DNA from 4 places in the Duganella sp. P38 genome. Region 1 is predicted to be linked to each of the others. Evidence: predicted binding sites of a transcription regulator. Region 1 holds the regulator's gene; each other region holds the start of a gene.
The links. Region 1 encodes sigma-54, which starts transcription at its own class of promoters, with help from an activator protein. Its sites were predicted from a motif close to TGGCANGNAANCTGCTTT; they were not measured.
Positions count from the first base shown of each region.

Region 1 (4,207 bases):
GCAAGTCGATATTGCCGCTCAAGCCGCCCGGCTGCTCGGCGGCGGTCGGGCTTTTCAGCACCGTCACCGCGCTGAAGATGTCCGAGTTGAACGCGCCCAGCGGCGTCGAACCGTTCAGCACCGGCTGCGCGAACGACATGCCGTTAATCGTCGTCAGCGCGAACGTGCCCGGCAGGCCGCGCAGGTTGATGGTGGCGTTGCGCGAGCCGGCCTCGCGGTTCAGCTGCACGCCGGGGATGCGCTGGATGGCCTCGCCGACGTTGAGGTCCGGAAAGCGGCCGAGGCCGTCGGAGGAAATGCTGTCGGTGATTTCCAGCGTGTCGCGCTTCATGTTGACGGCGTCGGCGTAGGATTTGCGGATGCCGGACACCACCACGGTGTTGGCGTCGGCCGCCGGTGCCTGCTGCGCCCAGGCGTTGGACAGGCACAGCAAGGCAATGGCCGCGCTCAGCGGCCGGATCGTCAGCTTGTTCATCGGGCAGTCTCTCTTTATAGTTATTGGTAAAACGTTTTACCTGATTCATTAAAACATTTTCACCAACAGAACTCTATAAGGATTTACCACACGTTGCGTTTACACCAACGCAGCTTGCACGTTATTAGGAAATCGTTTATCAGGATTGGCGCAAAAAAGGGCGCCGTGCAGACGCCCTTTCGTCAGGTGCCGGCAGCGTCAGTCAGACGGCGGCGGCGGGTTCGTAGCTTTCCGGGATGTGCTTGATCGCATCGCGGGCGTGGCCCTGGACTTTGGCTTTGTATTTCATGACCTGGCGGTCGAGCTTATCGATCAGTGTATCGATGGCGGCGTACAGGTCTTGCGACAGGCTCTCCACGTAGACGGTTTTACCGGACAGACGCAGGTTGATTTCAGCCTTCTGGCGTTTCTCTTTCTCTTTAAGGTTATCTACGGTCAGGATGACGGCAATATCAATCACTTGATCAAAGTGGCGGGTGACGCGTTCCAGTTTATTCTGCACGTATTCGCGAATAGCTGCGGTCACTTCGAGATGATGTCCACTGATGGTGAGATTCATACACACTCCTAAAGATAAGTCGCTTCTGACGGTTCGTGCGTTGCCCATTGCGGCCGGGCGTGCAGGAACCAGGTAACTACAAAGACTTGCGGAGGCTGACTGGAGGGATTTTGAGAGCTTCGCGATATTTGGCCACAGTGCGTCGCGCAATCACCATGCCCTGTTCTCCCAGCATGTCCGCAATCTTACTGTCGGATAAAGGATTTTTCGGGTCTTCAGCTCCTGTCAATTGCACTATCAACGCACGTATCGCCGTCGAACTTGCTTCCCCGCCAGCTTCGGTGGCGACGTGGCTACCAAAGAAGTATTTCAACTCAAACATGCCGTGCGGGGTCAGCATATATTTTTGAGTTGTTACCCGAGAAATTGTGCTCTCGTGTAAAACCAGTGTATCAGCAATTTCGCGAAGCACAAGGGGACGCATGGCAACGGCGCCGTGCGAGAAAAAGTTCTTTTGTCTTTCTACTATCGCTTGCGCCACGCGCAGGATGGTGTCGAAGCGCTGGCGCATATTCTTGATCAGCCACTTGGCCTCCTGCAACTGCGCGCCCATCGCGCCCTCGCCCTTGCCCTGCTTGAGCAGGTTGGCGTACATGGCGTTGACGCGCAGGCGCGGCATGACGTCGTTGTTCAGGCTGACCTGCCAGCCGTTGCGCGATTTCTTGACGATCACATCCGGCACCACGTAATCGGACACGTCCGACGCGAAGGCCGCGCCCGGATGCGGATTGCACTGGCGGATCACGGCCTGGGCTTCGCGCAGGTCCTCGTCATCGCACAGCAGCGCTTTTTTCAGCTTGTTGAAGTCGCGCTGGGCGAACCAGGCCAGGTGGTTTTCCACGATGGCCAGCGCCATGCGCCGCGTCACCAGCGGCACGCCGGGCAAGCGCCGGATCTGGATCGCCAGGCATTCGGCGGCGCTGCGCGCACCGACGCCAGCCGGATCGAAGCTTTGCAGCAGCTTCAGCGCGGTCTGCAATTCCGCGCCCTCCACTTCCAGCTCTTCCGGCAGGCGCGCGTGGATGTCGTCCAGCGACTCCTCCAGATAGCCGTTCTCGTCGAGGCCGTCGATGATCAGTTCGACCAGCGCGCGGTCGCGCGTTGCCAGCACCGTCACGCGCATCTGTTCCATCAGGTGTTCGCGCAGCGTGCGGTGGTGCGCCTCCAGTTGCGGGCGCGCGTCCTCGTCGTCGCTGTTCTTGCTGCGGCCGGAATCGCCCCAGTCCATGTCGGCCTCGGGCGTGGTGCTTTCGGTGTCGGCGGCCGGGCCGTCGTAGGCGTCGGCCTCGGCGGCCGGGGCGTCGCCCTGCGGCGGGCCCTCGGCCGGCGCCTCGGCCGCCGGCGCCTGCGGGCTGATGGCGCCGTCGGCCAGCAGCCGCAGCGAGTGGTCGAGCGGATCGTCGAGGCGCTCCAGCAGCGGGTTATCGGTCAGCAGCTGTTCCAGTTCCTGGTGCAGCTCCAGCGTCGACAGTTGCAGCAGCCGGATCGACTGCTGCAGCTGGGGCGTCAACGCGAGGTGCTGCGACGTGCGCAGTTGCAGAGACTGTTTCATGTAAGGCTTACATACGGAAATGTTCACCCAGGTAGACGCGCCGCACCGACTCGTTGGCGATGATGTCGTCCGGCCGGCCCGATGCCAGCACCGAGCCCTGGTTGATGATGTAGGCGCGGTCGCAGATGCCCAGCGTCTCGCGCACATTGTGATCGGTAATGAGGACGCCGATATTGCGCTCCTTGAGGAAGCGCACGATGCGCTGGATCTCAATCACGGCAATCGGGTCGACCCCGGCGAATGGTTCGTCGAGCAGCACGAAGCGCGGATTGGTGGCCAGCGCGCGCGCGATCTCGACGCGGCGGCGCTCGCCGCCGGACAGCGACAGCGCCTGGTTCTCGCGCAGCTTTTCGATTTGCAAATCGGCCAGCAGGGTATTCAGCCGTTCATCGATCTCCGCCTTGGATAAAGGCTTGCCGTCCACCTTCTGGATTTCCAGCACGGCACGGATATTTTCTTCCACCGTCAGCTTGCGGAACACCGACGCCTCCTGCGGCAGATAGGACAGGCCCATCGTCGCGCGGCGGTGGATCGGCAGCGCGGAAATGTCGGTGCCGCTGATGTCGATGCTGCCGGCGTCCGACGGCACCAGGCCGACGATCATGTAGAACGAGGTGGTCTTGCCGGCGCCGTTCGGCCCCAGCAGGCCGACCACTTCGCCGCATTCGACTTGCAGCGAGACGTCATGCACGACCTGGCGCTTGCCGTAGGTTTTTTGCAGGCCTTTGACGATCAGGGTACTGCCGCAGCTTGGCTCCATCTTATCTCCCCGCTGCAGGCTGGGTGGCGGCCGGCGCCGGCGCGGCCTGCTTGCTCGACGGCTGGATCACCATCGTGCTGCGGCCGCCGCCGGGCTGGGTTTCGCCGCTCGGCGTGTTCTTGACCGCGAAGAATTCCTTGCGGCTGTCATACGAAATGAATTCGCCGTCGACCTGGCTGGCGGTCTTCGGGCCTTCGAGCTTTTTGATCTGGGCCTTGGCGAACAGCTTCACCAGCTCGGTCTTGTTGTCGTACTCGATGCGGTCGGCCTTGCCCTCGACCCACTGGTCGCCCGGGCCGTCCATCTTCTGGCGGAACGTGGCCTGCACGCCGGGGCCGCTGTGCAGCACGACGAACTGGTAGCCTTCCGGGTCTTCGGTGACCACCGCCTTCGGCGACTTCATCAGCAGCGTGCCGCGCGTCAGCACGACGTTGCCGGTGAAGGTCTTGATCTGCTTGACGTCATCGGCGTCGAGCTGGTCAAAGGTGATCTGGGTCGGCTTGCCGGAATCGGCCTTTTCCGCCTGCGCCACGCAGGCCGCCAGCGCCAGCGCGGCCGAGAGTAACAGTTTATTCATCTTCATCATTGCTTCCTTCAGTGCGCCGCGCGCGGCGGCATCGTAATGGTTCCGCGTCCGCCCAGTTCGATCTGGCGGCTGGCGTTGTTGGCCTTCATGCCGGTGCCGCTGGCGGTCGACGTGCCTGCCAGCATCTGTACCGGGGCCGTGGTTTCCATGCGTTCCTCGTCCGGGTAGACGGTCAGCGTGCTGGTCTTCAGGCGCAGTTCCTGGGCCTGCCTGGTGGCGGGCCGCACCACGTCGACATTGCCGTCGAGCCGCACGCGCGTGTTGTTCTGGTCCAC
Region 1 covers NZ_CP193936.1:852,780-856,986, reverse strand. Annotated here, with positions in the region: gene ACRQ5J_RS03920 (TonB-dependent receptor) at 1-475, opposite strand, end outside; gene hpf (ribosome hibernation-promoting factor, HPF/YfiA family) at 678-1,034, opposite strand; gene ACRQ5J_RS03910 (RNA polymerase factor sigma-54) at 1,111-2,586, opposite strand; gene lptB (LPS export ABC transporter ATP-binding protein) at 2,594-3,346, opposite strand; gene lptA (lipopolysaccharide transport periplasmic protein LptA) at 3,348-3,929, opposite strand; gene lptC (LPS export ABC transporter periplasmic protein LptC) at 3,941-4,207, opposite strand, start outside.

Region 2 (4,207 bases), 2.1 Mb from region 1:
AAATCCAACCTGGGGCGCGCCTTCGAAGCGCTGCGCGACAGCCCGATCGCCTCCGACTGCATGGGCGTCTCGGTGTATCGCTACAAGGTGTATGCCTTCATCATCAGCGCCGGTTTCGCCGGGCTGGCGGGCAGCCTGTATGCGTATTCGGAAGAGTACATCTCGCCGAACACCTACAACTTCGAGCTGACCATCCTGTTCCTGCTGGCGGTGATCATGGGCGGGCGCAAGACGCGATCCGGCGCGCTGATCGGCGCGCTGATCGTGGTCATGCTCCCAAGCCTGCTGGCGGACATAGAACTGTTCCGCAAAATTGCCACCGCCGCCGCGATACTGGGCGTGATCGGCTCGGCGGTGGCGATCGCCCGCAAGCGCTCGACGCCGCGCGGCGTCGCCGTACCGCTGATCGCCACCATCGGCATGGCGGCGTTCTCGTACAAGCTTGAGAATATCGTCGACTGGCGGTTGACCATCTTCGGCCTGATGACGCTATTCGTCGTCTACTACCTGCAGGACGGCATCGTCGGCTTCCTGCAAAACCTGATGGGCCGCGCACGCGCGCACGCCAGTGCCGCTGGCCTCGGGCGGCGGGGCAGAGCCGTTCCCGCGCGCGCAGGGCGGCCAGGCCGGCGACACGCTGCTCGACGTCGAGCAAATCCTGATGCAGTTCGGCGGCCTGAAAGCGCTCAATCAGGTCAACCTGCATGTGCTGCAAGGTTCGGTGCACGGGCTGATTGGCCCCAACGGCTCCGGCAAGAGTACGATGATGAACGTCCTCACCGGCATCTACAAGCCGACGGCAGGGAAGGTGGCTTTTGCCGGCGCGGTGATTTCCGGCCGCACGCCGTCGGAGATCGCCCTCGGCGGCGTCGCCCGCACCTTCCAGAACGTGCAACTGTTCGGCGAAATGACGGCCACGGAGAATGTGCTGGTGGGCCTGCACAACACCTTCAAGTCGAATGTGCTCGACGTGATGCTGCAAACGCCGCGCTACCGGCGCGAGGAGCAGGCCGCGCGCGAGCGCGCCGCCAGCATCCTGGAATTCGTCGGCCTGTCGGACATGGCCAACGAAGAGGCGCGCAATCTCCCGTATGGCAAACAGCGGCTGCTGGAAATCGGCCGCGCGCTGGGCCTCAGTCCGCGCCTGCTGCTGCTCGACGAACCGGCCGCCGGCCTGACCGCGCCCGACATCAAGGAGCTGATGGCTATCATCCGCAAAATCCGCGACCACGGCATCACCATCATTCTGATCGAACACCACATGGACGTGGTGATGGCCTTGTCGGATACGGTGACGGTGCTGGACTTCGGCCAGAAAATCGCCGAAGGCAAGCCGGCCGCCGTGCAAAGCGATCCGAAAGTGATCGAAGCTTACCTGGGCGGCAGCGGCGAAACCGCGCCCGCACACTGAGAAGGATACCCCATGCTCTCGATCTCCAATCTGCACGCGGCCTACGGCAAAGTCGAAGTCCTGCACGGCATTTCGCTGGATGTGCCGAAAGGGAAGCTGGTGACGCTGATCGGCTCCAATGGCGCCGGCAAAACCACCACCATGCGCGCCATCTCCGGCATGATCAAGCCCAAAGGCGGCAAGGTCACGCTGGACGGCAAAGACATCACCGGCAGCGACTCGCACAAGATCGCCCGCGCCGGGCTGGCGCACTCGCCGGAAGGACGGCGCGTATTCGCCTCGATGAGCGTCACCGACAACCTGCTGCTGGGCGCCTTCCCGCGCTTCACCCGTGCGCGTCCCAAGGGCGACATCAAGCACGATCTGGAAAAAGCGCTGGAACTGTTCCCGCGCCTGAAGGAGCGCCAGCACCAGCTGGCCGGCACGCTTTCCGGCGGCGAGCAGCAGATGCTGGCGATGGCGCGCGCGGTGATGCTCAATCCGGAAGTAGTGCTGCTGGACGAGCCTTCAATGGGGCTGGCGCCCATCCTGGTGGAAGAAGTGTTCCGCATCATCCAGCGCCTGAAGTCCGAAGGCGTGACGATGCTGTTGGTGGAGCAGTTTGCCGCCGCCGCGCTGAACGTGGCCGACTACGGCTATGTGCTGGAAAACGGCAGCATCTCCGTCCACGGCCCGGCGCAAAGCCTGAAAACCGACCCGAAAGTTATCGCCGCCTATCTGGGCGGCGGCCACTAGCCGCAGCGGCGTGCCTGCCCACAAACGGAAGAGCCTGTCAACATGCAATGCACGTAATCTGCGATTTTGCCACAAAATAAATATTCCTAAATAACATTTAATTTTCGTTGTGGTTCAGTATAGAATTTGTTTGCATAACTGACATTATTTCCAGTGTGATGCATACTTATTCTAGGACTAACGATGATTAAACCGCTTCACTTCAAGCAATCGTTGCGTGCGCTGGCTGGCGCCGCCCTCATGACGCTCGCAACCGGCGCCGCGCACGCCGGCCCGGTGACCGAACTCGGTGACGCCGGGCCGTTGCTGGGTTCGGCCCAGTCCTTCACTGGCAGCAGCGCCATTTACACCATCACCGGATCGCTGCTGGGCGCTGCCGCCGGGGATTACGCCGATCTGTTCCGCGTTTACCTGTACGCCGGCAGCACCTTCAGCGCCACGACCACCGCGTCGGCCTGGAATACCAATAACTTCGACAGCGCGCTATTCCTGTTCGACAGCACCGGTCACGGCGTGGTGGCCAATGACGACGATCCAAACGTCGGCCCGCAATCCACCATCTTCAAATCGGTGGCTGCCAGCGGCTATTACTACCTCGCCGTGGCCGGCACCGGCTATACCCCGGTCAGCGCCGGCGGCGCGATCTTCGGCGATCTGTTCGGCGCCGCAGCGCAAGTGCCGGCGGTCGGGGCTGGCGGCGCCGGCGCGCTGAGCGGCTGGCAGAGCGTCAGCAGCGAAAGCGGCGACTATGAACTGGTGCTGCAGGGCGCCTACGCCAACGTCAGCGCCGTGCCGGAGCCAACCAACGTCTCGATGCTGCTGGCCGGCTTGGGGCTGGCGGGCGCGGTGGCGCGCCGCCGCCGCGCGCAGGTCTGATCCGTTCAACGTCAATCTAGAAAAAATCCATGAAAATCACGCGTATCGCTCCATTAATGGCGCTGTTATTGGCAGGCGCCACAGGTCTGGCGCAAGCCCAGCATGCCAAACTCGATGCCGGCTTGTCCGACCTGGTCGACAAGCTGAAAGCTCCCGCAGCCGCCCGTCAGGCCGTCGCCGGCGGCCTGAAATCCACCCATGAAGGCCTGACCGACAGCAGCGGCCGGGTGCTGGTGGACATCTATCTGGACGGCAGCAGCTCGCTGGACACGGTGGTCGGCAACCTGAAGGCGGTCGGCGCCAATGTCACCGGCGTCAACGCCGCGTTCCGCCACGGCGCGGTATCGGCCTACGTGCCGCCGAACCAGATCGAAGGCCTGGCCGGCACCACCGGCCTGCGCGTGATGAAGCTGTCGCTGCGGCCGAAGCGCAACGTCGGCGTCACCACCTCGCAGGGCACCAAGGTGCTGCGCTCGGACGTCGCCAACGCCGCCGGCGTCACCGGCTATGGCATCACCGTTGGCGTGCTGTCCGATTCGTATAACGGCTCGCCGGCCAGCTTCACCACCATCCGCGCGGCCAACGACATCGCCAGCGGCGACCTGCGCCCGCCCAAATTCGTGATCGACCTGGTCGATTCCGGCAACACCGACGAGGGCCGCGCGATGATGCAGATCGTGCAGGACGTTGCCCCGCAAGCCGATCAGTGCTTCGCCACCGCCTTCGCCGGCGAGGCGGCTTTCGCCGACAACATCCGCACGCTGCGGACCCACGCCAACTGCCGCGCCGATATCATCGTTGACGACGTCTTCTACTTCGACGAACCGTTCTTTTCAGACGGGCAGGTAGCGCAAGCGGTCAACGACGTCGTCACCAGCACCACGTTGCCGGGCAAGCAGGTCAGCTACTTCTCGTCGGCCGGCAACCAGGGCGCGGCCGGCGGCGGTGGCGCCATCGACATACCGCAAGCCAGTTTCTCCACCGCGCCGGCGGGCATCGGCAATATCAACCTGCAGTCGACCCGCACTTGCAGCAGCTCGCCGGCCAGCGGCTCCAGCAAGGCCAATGTCGGTGGCGGCTGGCTGGACTTCGGCGGCGCCAACTACGTCAAACGCGTCAACTACACGCCATCCGGCTCGCGCATGCTGCTGCAATGGGACGATCCATTCTATGCCGGCGCCGTCA
Region 2 covers NZ_CP193936.1:2,977,427-2,981,633, forward strand. Annotated here, with positions in the region: partial or broken gene ACRQ5J_RS13835 (branched-chain amino acid ABC transporter ATP-binding protein/permease) at 1-1,411, shown strand, start outside; gene ACRQ5J_RS13840 (ABC transporter ATP-binding protein) at 1,424-2,146, shown strand; gene ACRQ5J_RS13845 (PEP-CTERM sorting domain-containing protein) at 2,330-3,022, shown strand; gene ACRQ5J_RS13850 (S8 family serine peptidase) at 3,052-4,207, shown strand, end outside.
Region 2: the regulator sigma-54 is predicted to act here: its motif matches at 2,194-2,211, upstream of ACRQ5J_RS13845 (PEP-CTERM sorting domain-containing protein).

Region 3 (4,207 bases), 2.5 Mb from region 1:
AGGGGTGATATGGCATCACGCTTTTCCTATGAACAGGCGTTCTCCCGCAACATCGGCTGGGTGACGCCGGAGGAGCAGGCGCTGCTGCGCCGCAAGCGCGTGGCGATCGCCGGCGCCGGCGGCGTCGGCGGCATCCACGCCACCACGTTGGCGCGGCTCGGCGTCGGCAAGTTCCACCTGGCCGATTTCGACACCTTCGACGTGGTCAACTTCAACCGCCAGGTGGGCGCCACCATGAGCACGCTGGACCAGCCCAAGGTCGAGGTCATGGCGCGCATGGTGCGCGACATCAATCCCGAGGCCGAGGTCGAAGTATTCGCCGACGGCGTCCATCCGGGCAATATGGACCGCTTCCTGCAAGGCGTCGACCTGTATGTGGACAGCCTCGACTTCTTCGCCTTCGACGCCCGCCAGCAGACCTTCGACGCCTGCGAACGGCGCGGCATCCCCTCGACCACGGCGGCGCCGCTGGGCATCGGCGCCGCCACGCTGAGCTTCCTGCCGGGCCAGATGAGCTTTGAAGAGTATTTCCAGTGGGGCCAGCGCTCCGAGCTGGAAAAGGCGGTGCGCTTCATGGTCGGGCTGGCGCCGGCCGGGCTGCACCGCGGCTACCTGGTGGTGCCGTCGGCCATCAACCTGGCCGAGCGGCGCGGGCCGTCGACCATCATGGCGATCAATCTGTGCGCTGGCATGGCAGCCACGGCGGCGCTGAAGATCTTCCTCGGGCGCGGCAAGGTGCTGGCGGCGCCGCACGGCCTGCATTTCGACGCCTACCGCAACCAGCTGGTGCACACCTGGCGGCCCGGCGGCAACAGGCACCCGCTGCACCGCCTGGCCATATCGATGGGGGTAAAAATGTACAGCAAGGCATACAACAAATCATGAGCACCGATCCGCTGACCGAGATTTTGTCGCTGGCGCGCTGGGCGCCCAGCGGCGACAACACGCAGCCGTGGAGCTTCGAGCGGCGCGGCCCGCTGGACGTGGCCATCCATTGCCGCGACACGCGCGACCACGTGGTGTACGACCTGCGCGGCCACGCCAGCCAGGTGTCCTACGGCGCGCTGCTGGAAACCATGGCCATCGCCGCCACCGCCCATCAGCTGCGGCCGCAGGTGACGCGCGCCGGCAGCGAGCAGGCGCCGGTGTTCGAGGTGCGCTTCGAGGCCGATCCGGCGCTGGTGCGCAGCCCGCTGATCGACGTCATCGAAAAGCGCTCGGTGCAGCGGCGGCCGTTGAGCCGCCAGGCGCTGACGCCCGAACACAAGCGGGCGCTGGAGACGGCGGTCGGTCCCGGTTACACGCTGCAATGGCTGGAAGGTCCGGCGCGCGCGGGCGCCGCGCGGCTGATGTACCGCAACGCCCGCGTGCGCCTGACGATGCCGGAGGCGTTCACCGTGCACCGCGACATCATCGACTGGGACAACGTCCGCAGCAAGGACAAGGTGCCGGCCGGCGCGCTGGGCGTGGACGCGATGACGGTCAAGCTGATGCGCTGGGGCATGCACAGCTGGGAACGCATGCGCAAGATGAACGCGCTGCTGGGCACGTGGGCGCCGCGGCTGCAGATGGACCTGCTGCCGGGGCTGGCCTGCGCCGCCCACTACGTGCTGCGCGCGCCCCGGCCGCCGCAAGGCATCGATGACTATGTCGACGCCGGCCGCGCCGTGCAGCGCCTGTGGCTGACCCTGACCAGCCTCGGCCTGGCGATGCAGCCCGAACTGACGCCGCTGATCTTCAGCGCCTACCTGCGCGACGGCGTGCGCTTCACCAACGACAGCGCGGTCGCGGCCGAGGCCGAGGCGCTGTCGCGCGAGCTGGGCGCGGTGCTCGGCGGCGAGATCGAGCGTGCCGTGTACATGGGGCGGCTGGGTTATGGCGCGGCGTCCAAGTCGCGCTCGATCCGCAAGGATTTGCAGGACCTGATGCGTTGAAGCGTTGAGCCGGATCAAACAGGTGTCGAAAAACTTTACACTTTCTTTGATCCAGCACAAACCATTTTGAGGAACTTCCGTCAAATCAATGACTTATCAAACTGGCACGCTTACTGCTTATAGAGCAGCGTAGTACCAGAAATCCAATTGCTAACAAGGGGGTTAAATTGAAATCGATTACCAACAAGCTTTCTTCCTACGCCGCCGGCCTGGCAGTCGCCGCTGCCGTGACGTTCGCGCCAGCAGCGTACGCCGATCAGCTGTTCAACTGGCAGCTGGACCTGCCGGGCGCGGCGCCACTGAACCTGAACATCAACAACCTCTCGTTCAACGGCGCCAGCTCGATCGTCAACACGGTCGATACCAACACCGGCAACTTCACGTTCACCGACACCGGCGTGTTCAACATTCTGCAAAAGAACGTCGGCGGTGCGCTGCTGCTGGGCGGCGGTCAGCTGACGCTGAACTACCGCGACGCGACCGGTAGCGGCAACCTGAACACCGGTAACTTCACGTTTACCGACACCGGCGTTCTGGAGGTGTACTACAACCCGACCGTGACCTATGGCACCACCGCGGCCAACCGCTACGGCGCCACCGACGGCACGCTGCTGGCCACCTTCCAGCAGATCGCTGGCGGCGGCGGCAACGTCAACCCGGACGGCACGCCAGCGGCCAACGGCGACCTGTCGCTGTTCTTCCGCTCGACCTACTTCCTGGCCAACACCTGGTTCGATAGCAACGGCGATCCACTGAACGTCGGCGCCACGCTGGGCTTCGTCACCACCAACGCGTCGCAAGACTTGTCCAACAACTGCCCCGGCCCATCGTGCACGGTCGACCCTAACCTGCTGACCGCGCTGGGCGGCGTAGCGCCGAACGCGCCACCGGGCAACTTCCTGGTGGTCAATGGCGGCCAGCTGAAACTGGACGTGACGCCGGTGCCTGAACCAGGCACGCTGGCCCTGATGGGCCTGGGCCTGATGGGCGTGGTGCTGGCCCGTCGCCGCAACAGCAAAGCCTGATTTTCCCGCTGCAACCGCAACGCCCCGCACACGCCGTGTGCGGGGCGTTGCGCCGTTTCACGGCCGCGTGGCGCGCCGCGCGTTCGCTGTGGCGTTGCAGGTTGTGGTTGAGCTGGTCGATGATTTCGGTGGCGGCGCCGATGATCTGCGCCGAGTCGAACCCGGCCTTGGCCATTTCGCGGTACAGCGATTTGGCCAGCAGGCGCGCCATCTGGTCGGGCTGGCGGTAGGCGCTGGCCAGGTTGTCGCTGTGCGCCTTGGCGTCCTGCAATAGCGCCAGTTGCAGGAAGCGCGATTCGATAATGCGCTGCAATTGCACCACCTGGATCGACTTGCCGACAAACAGGGCGATGACATCGAGCATGTGCAGGTCGGCGGCGCTGAAGGCCGGCTTGCCGATCGCCGCGCTGGCGCACAGCATGCCGATGATGCGGCCGTCGATGCTGATCGGCGCGATCATCAGGCTGCGGCCGGCGCTGCCGGCGCGGCGCGCCAGCGGCGCATAGCTCGATAGGGCGATGTCTTCGACCAGCAGCGAGCGGCCGCTGTCGAGCACGCGGCCGGCGATGCCTTCGCCTGGACCCACCGAGGCGCTGCGCGCGGCGTCCGCCAGCGGGCCGTAATGGGCGCAGACGGTCAGCCGCAGGTCCTGGCCCGGCTCGCCGTTGAGCAACATCACCGAGCAGGTTTCCGCGCCGACCAGGCGGGCGGTCAGCTCGGTCTGGCGGCTGAGGTTGTCATCGAGGCTGTCGCCATTGAAAAATTGCGACAGGTCTTGCAGACGCATCAACAGGTTCTCGCGCTCGCTCATGGTGGCCTCCGTTGTGTGCGTCCATTGTAGCAGGCGCCCGCCTCACTGGCTGCGCGCGCGTGCCGCCTGCAGCGGCGTCAACACCGCCTTGTGGCACAGGTGCCGCGCCAGCAGCCACGGCGGCATGCGCAGCCAGTTGCCGCGCAGGTAAAGCAGCTGCCGCGACAGCGCGTGCAGCGCGCCGCCGCTGCTGGCGTGCTGCGGCAGCAGGGCGCGTCCCAGCAATTGATCCATGACGGCCAGCAGCGGCGCGGCCGGCCGCTCCAGCTCGGCGAACGCGGACGCCGGCACCGGCGTGCCCAGCAGGCGCGCTGCCCGGCGCAGCGCGTAGAACAGCGGCCGCCCCAGTTGCAGCTGGCGCGCGCGCGCCGTCAGCGCCGGCCAGAAGCCCGGTTCGGCGGCGTGCTGGTGCAGCAGCCGGTCGAGGTCGACCAGGC
Region 3 covers NZ_CP193936.1:3,306,539-3,310,745, reverse strand. Annotated here, with positions in the region: gene ACRQ5J_RS15390 (N-acyl amino acid synthase FeeM domain-containing protein) at 1-885, shown strand, start outside; gene ACRQ5J_RS15385 (molybdopterin biosynthesis protein MoeY) at 882-1,934, shown strand; gene pepA (flocculation-associated PEP-CTERM protein PepA) at 2,102-2,959, shown strand; gene ACRQ5J_RS15375 (GAF domain-containing protein) at 2,841-3,770, opposite strand; gene ACRQ5J_RS15370 (nucleotidyltransferase domain-containing protein) at 3,813-4,207, opposite strand, start outside.
Region 3: the regulator sigma-54 is predicted to act here: its motif matches at 2,037-2,054, upstream of pepA (flocculation-associated PEP-CTERM protein PepA).

Region 4 (4,207 bases), 310 kb from region 1:
CCGACGCGCAAAGCCTGCGCTACCTGCTGCGCATGTTGCAGGAAGAGGCGGAAGCGCCGCGCGGCGGCTCGGAAGCCATCATCCGCCAGCTGGCCTCGGCGCTGTTCGCGCTGCTGATCCGCACCTGGCTGGAACAGGCGCTGGTGGTGCCCGGCCTGTTCGGCGTGCTGGCCGAGCGGCGCCTGCAAGCGGCCATCCACGGCATGCTGGCCGCGCCGGAAAAACCGTGGACGCTGGAAGAGCTGGCCGACACCAGCCACATGTCGCGCGCCACCTTCGCGCGCCTGTTCAAGCAGGCTGCCAACGCCACGCCGGCCGAAGTGCTGACGCAGCTGCGCATGGCGCGCGCCGCCCGCCTGCTGGACGCCGGCCAGGCGGCCGGCCAGGTCGGCGAAGCGGTCGGTTATCAGTCGGAAGCCGCGTTCAACCGCGCCTTCAAGCGTCAGTACGGCGTGGGTCCGGGCGCTTACCGGCGGCGGGCGCCTGCAGGATGAGGTCGCTCTCGGCGATGGCCACGCACGGCAGGATGTAGCCGTCGCGCTTTTCGTCCGGGCTCAGGCCCGGCCACTCGATCGTGTGGCGCACGATGCCGCTCACGGCCAGGCAAAGGCAGCTGCGGCAGGTGCCGTTGCGGCACGAGCTGGGCAGGCGGATGCCGGCCTTGTCGGCCGCGCGCAGCACCGTGTCCGGCGCCTCGGCCTCGAAACTCCATCCCTGCCCTGCCAGCGTTACCTTCATGCCTGCCGTCCATATCGCCTGTCCAAGGCGATATGCTATCAATGCAGCTGCAACTGCTGCTTGCTGCTCACGGGCGGCCGCGACGGCTGGCCGCCGACCGGCCGCGCGCGCTGGGCGCTGTGGCTCTGCTGCAACTTGAACACGGCAATCGCCTGGCACACCCAGCGCGCCTGCTGCGCCAGGTTGCCGGCCGCCGCAGCCGCCTCCTCGACCAGCGCGGCGTTCTGCTGCGTGATGTCGTCGATCTTGATCACCGCCTCGTTGACCTGGCCGATGCCGGTGCTCTGCTCGCGGGTGGAATCGGAAATCTCGCCCATCACCCTGGACACCCGCGAGACCGATTCGATCACCTCGTTCATGGTGACGCCGGCGCTGTTGGTCAGCGTGGTGCCGGCCTGCACTTTCTGGATCGAGGTGTCGATCAGCTCCTTGATTTCCTTGGCGGCCGTGGCCGAGCGCTGCGCCAGCCCGCGCACCTCGGATGCCACCACCGCGAAGCCGCGCCCCTGCTCGCCGGCGCGCGCCGCTTCCACCGCCGCGTTCAGGGCCAGGATATTGGTCTGGAAGGCGATGCCGTCGATCAGGCCGATGATGTCGAGAATCTTGGCCGACGAGGCGCTGATGTCGCCCATCGTCGTCACCACCTGCGAGACGATGGTGCCGCCCTGCGCCGCCACTTCGCGCGCCCGTTCGGCCAGCTGGTTGGCGCTGGCCACATTGGTGGCGCTCTGCTGCACGGTGGCGGTCAGCTGCTCCATGCTGGACGCCGTCTGTTGCAGGCTGGACGCCTGCGACTCGGTGCGGCCCGACAAATCCATATTGCCGTCGGCGATTTCATCGGTGGCGACCGAGATCTGGTCGAAGTTGGCGCGCACGTCGCCGATGATGCTGTGCAGGTTGATATTGGTCTGGCGTAGCGCCGCCAGCAGCTGGCCGACCTCGTCGTCGCGCTGGATCTCGATGGTGGCGGTGAGGTCGCCGCCGGCCATCATGCGCGCCGCCCTGGTGGCCTGCCGCAGCGGCAGCGCCACGTTCACGTACAGGTTGCGGCCGAAGGCCAGCATGCCCAGCATGGCGACGATGGCGGCGCCGCCCAGCCAGCCGTGCGCGCGGGCGGCGCTGGCGTCGTCCATCAGCAGCAGGGCGACCGCCAGCGCCGCCAGCACCACGGTCAGCAGCGTGGTGGCTGCCGCGATCTGGGTCGGCAGCGAGGTGCTGGTGAGCGCCTTCAGCCGCGCCAGCGGGCCGGTCGACACGGCCCGGCCCTTGACGATGCGCAGGCCGCGCGGATTGCCGTTCTTGATTTCGCGGTACAGCGCGTCGGTTTCGCGCACCTGCTCGCGCGACGGCTTGGTGCGCACCGACAGGTAGCCGACCGGCTTGCCGTTCTCGATCACCGGCGTGACGTTGGCCAGCACCCAGTAGTAGTCGCCGTTCTTGCAGCGGTTCTTCACCAGGCCGGTCCACGGCATGCCATCCTTGATGGTGCGCCACAGGTCGGCGAAGGCTTCCACCGGCATGTCCGGATGGCGCACGATGTTCTGCGGCGCCCCCATCAGCTCTTCCTCGGTGAAGCCGCTGACCTCGATGAAATACGGGTTGGCGTAATTGATATTGCCCTGCAGATCGGTGCTGGAAACGATGGTCTTGCCATCTTCCATGATGTACTCGTTTTGCGTGACCGGGCTGTTTTACTCGCATGACGGCTCCTTGACCAGCTTATTGTAGTTTGTAGGAGGCGAACCGGGGCTTGGGGGCGCCACAGGCGCGCAATGGCCTGTGTACGCAGAATAGAGGCATTTGCCGTGGAAGAAAATCTCCAATTGTCGCAATGCCGCAAATTTAGTGAATGGATACAACAGCTGTCTAGTCAGGTTTAAAATGCCACAAAGGAGACAGCCCATGCCACGCCTGATCCGCCGCAGCGCCATCCTCGCCGCCGCCCTTGCTTGCACCGCACAAGCCGCGGACTGGAGCGACACCGCCCTTAGCTACCGTTATGGCACCCGCTACGCCGAGCCATTCAACCCGCGCGACATCACCAAGCATATCTTCAACTTCAGCCATGTCGCCGGCCACCAGTACGGCAAGAATTTCCTCAGCGTCGACTGCTTGCTGTCGTCGCGCGACGACCCGGCCTCGGCCGACGGCGGCCGCGCGCGCGAGGTCTACCTGGTCTACCGCCACACGCTGGACCTGGGCAAACTGAGCGGCAAGAAACTGGCCTTCGGCAAGGTGCGCGGCGTCGGCGCCAGCGCCGGCCTCGACCTCAACCGCAAGAACGACGCCGGCTACAACTCGCGCAAGCGCATGCTGGTGGCCGGCCCGACGCTGATGCTCGACGTGCCCGGCTTTCTGGACATCAGCCTGCTGGCGATGTGGGAATCGAACGCGCCCAGCAACGACTACAGCGGCCGGGCGACGCCGCGCTACCGCTACCGCACGCACCCGATGCTGAACGCCGCGTGGAATATCCCGTTCCACGCCGGCGTGCCGCTGGAGTTCAGCGGCTACGCCAACCTCATCGGCGCCAAGGGCCGCAACGAGTTCGGCGGCGGCACGGCGCCGGAAACCAATATCGACGCGCAGCTCATGTACGACCTCGGCGCCGCCGCCGGCGCCGGCAAAAACACCTTCAAGGTCGGCGTCGCCTACCAGTACTGGCGCAACAAGTTTGGCAATCCGGGCAAACACCATCCCGGCGCCACGGCGCGCACGCCGATGCTGCGCGCCGAATACCACTTCTGACGTTTCTGTGCGACAGCGAACGCAGGCCGGGCCAAAGCCATTTGCCAAATTCGCGCATTAGGATCAAAGTATCTGTCCACGCCATGCATCCCGTGATGCGGGGAGATAATAATGAAGCTTTTGCAATTAGCGACCATCGCTGCCTGCGCCAGCCTCGCCGGCCCGGCGCTCGCGCAGGCGCCGGACCCGGGCGTATCGCCCGCCGTGCGCGGCGCGCCCGTCTACGAACCGTATATCCCGCCGGCGCTGCGCAAGCCGCTGCGCGACGCCGGTTCGAGCGCGGTGCTGCTGCGCTACCAGCCGATGCAAAAACTGAGAAAACGCTTTGACGCCGCCGACTTCGACGGCAATGGCATGCTGAGCCGCGATGAGGCGCGCAAGGCCGGCCTCACCGTGGTCGACAAGAACTTCGACCACATCGACACCAGCCAGCGCGGCAACGTCAGCTTCGACGACCTGCAAACCTACCTGATGCAGCGCCGCGAGGAGGCGCACTCGCGCTAAGCGCGGTCAAGCCGAGGCCGTCTGCGGCGGGGCGTCGCGGCGCGGCAAGGTCAGGCTGAACACCGATCCCTCGCCGGGCTGGCTGCGCAGCGTCAGGCTGCCCTCGTGCACCTCGGCCAGCTGGCGCGAGATGTATAGGCCCAGCCCCAGGCCGGCCGGCGCATCGCTGCCGACGCCGCGTTCATACGGTTCGAAAATCTTGGCCTGGTTTTCCGGC
Region 4 covers NZ_CP193936.1:545,080-549,286, reverse strand. Annotated here, with positions in the region: gene ACRQ5J_RS02500 (AraC family transcriptional regulator) at 1-494, shown strand, start outside; gene ACRQ5J_RS02495 (2Fe-2S iron-sulfur cluster-binding protein) at 436-738, opposite strand; gene ACRQ5J_RS02490 (methyl-accepting chemotaxis protein) at 777-2,399, opposite strand; gene ACRQ5J_RS02485 (outer envelope protein) at 2,641-3,486, shown strand; gene ACRQ5J_RS02480 (EF-hand domain-containing protein) at 3,598-3,990, shown strand; gene ACRQ5J_RS02475 (hybrid sensor histidine kinase/response regulator) at 3,997-4,207, opposite strand, start outside.
Region 4: the regulator sigma-54 is predicted to act here: its motif matches at 2,545-2,562, upstream of ACRQ5J_RS02485 (outer envelope protein).